3 regions of the Ornithinibacillus xuwenensis genome follow, and region 1 is predicted to be linked to each of the others. Evidence: riboswitches for the same ligand, from Rfam matches in the RefSeq annotation. Region 1 holds a riboswitch; each other region holds the start of a gene.
The links. Region 1 has a riboswitch for cyclic di-GMP ahead of ABC228_RS15955 (PilZ domain-containing protein). Riboswitches for the same ligand answer to the same signal wherever they lie in the genome.
Positions count from the first base shown of each region.

Region 1 (2,207 bases):
AGAAGATAGTTTTTCTAAAGAGTTTTGAGTTGCACCAGTGTTAGCACCTAATTGACGGTGTGCGTTTAATGCAGAAATATTGTGATTGATAATCATGTTTTCCTTACCTCCATGTAAGTAGTTTTTTTATTTTGCGAGTCACATCCTTATGCCTCGCATTTATAACAACTCTATGAGTTATTATCTAGGTTGAATGTAGTCTCTAATCGAAACTACTAAATGCTTGGAGTGTTACCTCCAGTTTTTAAATGTTTGGCCATAACATTTCATTCATCATGATGATGTACTATTTATATCGGCATACTTATCAGATGTTTAATCTTTTTTAGAAAAAAATTTAAATATATTTGAAGAAAATTGTAGAAGCCTTGAAACATCAGGCTTTTCTCAACAAAAAAATAATAGAGTCTATGTTATAACATCACAGACTATTAGTCGTAATCACTCTCCTACAACCCGGTTTCGCCGTCTTTCGATCACAACACGATTTAAGATTTGATACAATAACTCGCGATCCTCATCAAACAAGTTTGTAAACTGTACCCCATAACCGAATATATCTCTTTCCGGATATAATTCTTTTCTCACGATTCTTCCTTTTACCATGAAGATACTTTCTCGGAGGCTAAAGCGTAATTTAATGTTTAGCTCGTCCAATATTGGAAATTCATACTCACAAACAAATTTCGCGCCGCCAATACTAATATTTCTTAATATAGCGTTGAAATGCTTTGGATTTAAGTCTTCATTATCGACATCCATAAATTCAACAAAACAAGATACATGGTCCAATGGAACCCTAAAGTTTTTACGTAGATTTCGACCTTGAAAGCCTATTTCATGATGATTTTCTTTAGTTGTTTTAGGAATTTCGGTCTCCTTATTTACTTCAGCTGCTTCTTTTTTATAAGAATAAATTAAATATGTAACCAAAATGAGTACTAAAATAAAGGCAACTGCAATAAGAATGTATTCCGCATATTCCATCTAAATCACTCCACTTCCTTTCCTGATTGGTTTTTCGAAATTTCACCCTAAAGGAACTATACATTCTGGTATACCTCCAAACAGCGGAGGTAGATTACCCTTTAACATACAAGAAAGAGGAGAACCTAAGATACCGGTTCCCCATTAAAGTCCCAGTTTTCTTCGGTAGCTAGGCTGCCATTGCACTACTGCTTTAGGCCCTGTGCTTTGCGTCCTTATCTTTCAATAAGTTTGCCTTTTTCGAAAAGCCTGAATGTTCTAGTGCCATTATACTAGAAAGATTTCCATAATTCGACATATTTTCACCATTTATCCTAAAAAAGTATTATATTATTAACTTTATGTATGCTTAGACCTATTACCCTTGACCTATTAAACCATAAAAAAAAGCATGCCTAAGCATGCTTTTCAAGGGTAAGTCATTGTATACTTTTTAATGCTAAACCAATAGCTTACGATCTTTCCGATTGGTAAAACGCATAAATATTAATAAAGATAGTAATACCAATATCATTAATAGCAAGGAGAGTGCTGCACCGAGCTGCCAGTTCATTTCCACTAAGAAAGCATCCCGAATTACATTTCCTACCATCAATAATTTTCCACCTGTAAACAAGTCTGTCACAACAAATACGCTAATGGATGGAACAAACGTGATAATGAATCCTGCCAAAATCCCTGGAAAAGTTAACGGCAAGGTTACATGTAAAAATGTCTTAATTGGTCCCGCTCCAAGGTCTTCTGATGCTTCTAGGTATGTTTTATCGAGTTGCTCAATGGATGAATAAATCGGTAAAATCATAAATGGTAAGAATCCGTATACCAACCCAATAATGACGCCACCTGGAGAATACATCAAGGCTAGTGGCTCGTCAATAAAACCGATTTTCATTAGAAAATTATTAATCACACCATTATTATTCATGAGGATAATCCAAGCATACAGACGAACTAATAAGTTCGTCCAAAACGGCACCATTACCAATAACAGCAATAAATTCTTCCATTTTCCAGCATTCGCAATAAAGTATGCAAACGGGTATGCAATAAACAAGCAAATAACTGTTGCAATAAATGACCACCACAGGGACTGCCATATTACCTTTGCATACAAGGAACTAAATGCTGCTTGATAGGCCTCTGTACTAAACTCATAAATAATGGCACCAAAATCGCCATTCGTGGTGAAGCTAATGACTGCGATAAAGATAACTGGTACA
Region 1 covers NZ_JBDIML010000006.1:156,238-158,444, reverse strand. Annotated here, with positions in the region: gene hag (flagellin Hag) at 1-96, opposite strand, end outside; gene ABC228_RS15955 (PilZ domain-containing protein) at 442-987, opposite strand; cyclic di-GMP riboswitch class I at 1,149-1,233, opposite strand; gene ABC228_RS15950 (ABC transporter permease) at 1,427-2,207, opposite strand, start outside.

Region 2 (2,207 bases), on a different contig from region 1:
AAATCCAGGCATGGATGCTTTTGTTGATGAAACACACTTCGGAATGGATAGAGGATTAGGGATTGTAAACGACCATCATCATGATACAGGAGACCAGAATCATTTTTAACATAAAGGAGAGAAGCTAGAATGCTACTTGCAATTGTGGTTGGAATGATAACCAAGTGGTTAGATATTCAGGATATCTATCAAATTATTATCTATATCCTTAGCGTTATCTTATTTGCAAATTTTTATCGAGTAAAACAATCTTCCTCAATTGAACAGGGAAAGGCAGGATTCTTGTCTGTTCTTGTTCCTGGACTAGGACATATTTACGCTCGTAAGGTCGTATTAGGTTTTGTCATTATTCTTTTACAATTTATACTATATTTCATTTCAATCGGGTTTGATAATGAAACGATGTTAATCGCTTGGATTGGACTTACAATATTAGCTGCTATTCATGCTAATAGAACAGCTGGTAAGATGGAGGATGTTCTTGCGAAGCAATCACTTCAAAAGCTAGCGGTTATGAAGTACCGACGTTTAGAGGAAGCAATCCAAAAAGGAATCGCAATCGCACCTGACACGAATATTTTGATGCACGAACAGCTGATGCTTATCGCAGCCTATCGTGATAGTAATATGAAGCTATACATTAGTAAGCAAGTTATGCGAGAGCTAGATGGGCTAAAAAGCAATGATGATCCAGGTACTAGAAAGTCTGCACAAATTGGTTTTGATGTATTAGAGCTCTATCAAGAAGCAGGCCGATGTGAATTTTTAGAGGTTCCATCCAAAGAATATTTAAACAGACATCATCTCAATGGGGGACCAGACGAGAAGATAATCGCATCTTGTTTAAAGCTGTTAGAGAAAAATGTCCCTGTTATTTTTGTATCAAATGACAAGGGAGCAAGAATTCTAGCAAGAAATAGTAAAATGCCTACAGTTTCGTTGTGAATTATGACAACTTCAATAATTTTATCTTTCGTTTGAGTTTCAAAATTCATCATACCGAAGACTGAAGTCATGGTCATTTGTACCTTTAAATTCCATAATACTTTTTTGAAAATTTTATTGATTTTTAGCGTTTACTGTACTATGATTTAATAGTCAATTTGTACTATTCAAATAAGAATATTTTACTACCTAAAAGGCAAACTATTTGAAAGAATAGGACGCAAAACCTAGGGTCTAAGGTCTTTTGACTAGGATCGCCTGGTTACCAAGTAGATTTATATTTTATTTCTTGGCTATTTCTTTGTTTGGAATAGCTTTTTTTAAAACTACATGATAAAGGGGTCAACATAGTTGGAGGGAAAAAAGCAAGAAAAGAGTAAAGCAATAACAATTTTATTAAATGGAACGATGGCTTCCATCAAGAATGTCATACCAATTCAGTATGAAATGAGTAAACCGCAGCTTTCAGGAGAATCATTAAAGATTCAGTTTGGTGTGCTAATCGGTATTACTGGAGATATCAAAGGGAATTTAGTGCTATCAGGAGATTCATCCGTATTTGGTGCTATCGGTGAAGCGATGTTTGGAATGCCATTACAAGACGAAATGCTTGTTTCATTTAGTGGAGAGCTAGGTAATATGATTGCTGGTGGTCTTTCCACAAACATTGTTGAAAGTGGCATTACAACAGATATTACTGCTCCAACTATTGTAGAAGGAAGTACTACATTATTAGGGTATGAAAAAGCGATTCGATTAACTGTTAATTTTAACGCAATCGGCGAGCTAAACCTATATCTATTAGTAGATTAAATCCTAGGAGGACGTGCAACATGAACACTGATCAATATATTGAAGTATTCCTCGATGAAAGTCGAGAGCATCTTCAAGCAATTAATGATAATCTTCTTAAACTGGAGAAACAGCCAACGGAAATTGATATCGTTCAGGATATATTCCGCTCAGCCCATACACTGAAAGGCATGTCCGCAACGATGGGGTTTGAGGATATTGCTTCCTTAACACACCAAATGGAAAACGTATTGGATAAGATACGCCATAATGAGCTGGCTGTATCGACAGCAGTTATTGACATTACATTTTCAGCAGTTGAAGCACTAGAAGAAATGGTAAGTGCCATTAGTGAGGGAAATGATGGGAAAAAGGATGTTACATCACTTGTGTCGCAATTAAAGCAAGTTGAAGCAGGAACCTATGTGGAACAAGGCTCTGAAGAAGTCAGTCCAACCATAAATGCACCT
Region 2 covers NZ_JBDIML010000009.1:77,948-80,154, reverse strand. Annotated here, with positions in the region: gene ABC228_RS17865 (hypothetical protein) at 1-109, shown strand, start outside; gene ABC228_RS17860 (PIN domain-containing protein) at 130-945, shown strand; cyclic di-GMP riboswitch class I at 1,131-1,215, shown strand; gene ABC228_RS17855 (chemotaxis protein CheX) at 1,297-1,758, shown strand; gene ABC228_RS17850 (chemotaxis protein CheW) at 1,779-2,207, shown strand, end outside.
Region 2: it holds a riboswitch for cyclic di-GMP, as region 1 does, so the genes downstream of both, ABC228_RS17855 (chemotaxis protein CheX) here and ABC228_RS15955 (PilZ domain-containing protein) in region 1, are expected to answer to the same signal.

Region 3 (2,207 bases), on a different contig from region 1:
TGTTTCTATTATAGAAAGCTTCAGGCCAAGACTTTCACCTAGCTTTGTTGTCATATCTTGAATAGAAGAAAATGGATAATCCTCTAACACTAACAAATCTTCTAAGATAGGGATTAATGCCTCCGTGATCCTCGAATTCGCTTGATCTAGTGAAGTATTTTCCTGCTTTAAAATCCGAAGTTCATCCCTAGGGTTTGTTATGTATGCTTTCTTACGTAGCATCGCCAAAAGGATAACCCCTAGTGCATACATATCCGCTTCCACATCAGGCTCATTGCCAGATAACACTTTAGGTGATTTGAAGTAAGAATCCTCAATCCCCTCATTGGTATGGATATGCTTATCTAATTCAACAGTTGCAAGATCCTTCAGCATCAGCTTGTAGCGACGATTTGATTCAACAACGAATATGTTATTTAAATTTAATTCACCATATATAAAGCCTTTTAAATGTAGATAATGCACAGCTGTACAAAGCTCGACAAATGCATCGAGAACTTGGTCAATTGTCATACTTTGAACAAAATCTACAAATGGTTCCTCTGTAGCAATATGGGCAGAAGTAAAGAAATAATTTTTATCCTGCTGCACTTTATTATCTATGTGCGAAATTGTATTGAAGTGAAAATTACGAACAATGCGCTTACTAGTCAAATTTTTAATCGCAATAAAAGAATCGGTGTAATAATCAATTAAGGATTGCGGTGTATATTCAGCATTTAGTAGACTTAGTCGAATTACCTTATTATCTGCTCGCATATCAACAGCTAAATAAGTTGAAACTAGTCTGTTCTGATGTAATTGCTCCATTATTCGATATCGGTTATTAATGACTTCCACTATTTTCACCTCTTAGTCATAAAGACTTCGTTTTAGGAAAATCAAAAAATGGCTATCCAAAGAACGATAGCCAAACATTCTAAAAAACGTAATATTTTGGCAGCCAGGCTATCATGGGTATGTACACCGGTAGACCCTTGGCTTTGCGTCCTATACTTTCGAATAGTTTGCCCTTTTCTCAATCTATATGGATATTAAGGTCATATTCACTACTACTTAATACCTATTTTACACCACTTCTATGATTATTCAATGATTAAAACAAGTTTTATTTTTTAAAAATGTAAAAAAAATCAAGTCTATTTACACTACTTTTTAGCTTACATATTATAACACGCTCCTACTGAAATTACAAAATTTTCAAAATTATAATTCTAGCAATTATTTTCCATCTCATACGAAGCAAATAACACCCTTGTCTAACCTTGTTATGGTAAGGTAACAGTAGGAAACTTTGAGAGGAAAATAGGATGAAAACAACTAAAAAAACCTTCATTTGGTTACTTATTCTAATCATTACGATCATCTGGGGATATGCATGGGTATTGATGAAGGCATCCCTTCAATTTGTAGGTCCATTCACTTTTTCTGCACTTCGTTTTGGAACAGGAACGATTACTCTATTAGTTATTCTTGTAATCTTAAAGATTAAACTTCCACCAAAACAGTATGTAAAACCACTAGTGGTTGTTGGCTTGTTACAGACAACGATTGTTTTTCTTTTCGTTATGTATGGACTTCGATTTGTCGATGCTGGGAAATCTTCCATCATTCTCTACACGATGCCCATTTGGAGTAGCTTATTAGCAGCTAAGTTTCTTGACGAAAAGCTAACTCCTAAAAAGCTAATAGGACTTATAGTCGGAATGGTTGGCTTAGTACTTATTATTGGATGGGATTTCTTCCAAGCACAAAGCATCGATACGATTATTGGAGAATTACTCATTGTTATCGCTGCAATTTCTTGGGGAGCTTCCAATGTATATTACCGATTACGATTAAACCATCTTCCCAAATTACAAGTTTCTGCTTACCAAATGTTTTTTGGAACAATCGGTATTGTTGTAGCAGCTATGATAATGGAGTGGGGGCAACCAATTAATTGGAATGGTCAAAGTATATTTTATATTCTTTTTACTGGTGTATTAGCTTCTGCTTTATGCTTCACGATATGGTTTGTCATACTGAGTAAAATTGATATGGTATCTGCAACATTATCCACCTTACTTGTACCAGTGTTTGGATTGTCCTTTAGTTGGCTAGCACTAAGTGAAGCAATTACACCAAGTATTTTATATGGTTCTTTCTTTATCATCGTAGGAATCACGATATCACAACTTACCGGAAGAAAAAGAAGCAATGCTAAC
Region 3 covers NZ_JBDIML010000009.1:58,015-60,221, forward strand. Annotated here, with positions in the region: gene ABC228_RS17775 (diguanylate cyclase) at 1-840, opposite strand, end outside; cyclic di-GMP riboswitch class I at 936-1,022, opposite strand; gene ABC228_RS17780 (DMT family transporter) at 1,311-2,207, shown strand, end outside.
Region 3: it holds a riboswitch for cyclic di-GMP, as region 1 does, so the genes downstream of both, ABC228_RS17775 (diguanylate cyclase) here and ABC228_RS15955 (PilZ domain-containing protein) in region 1, are expected to answer to the same signal.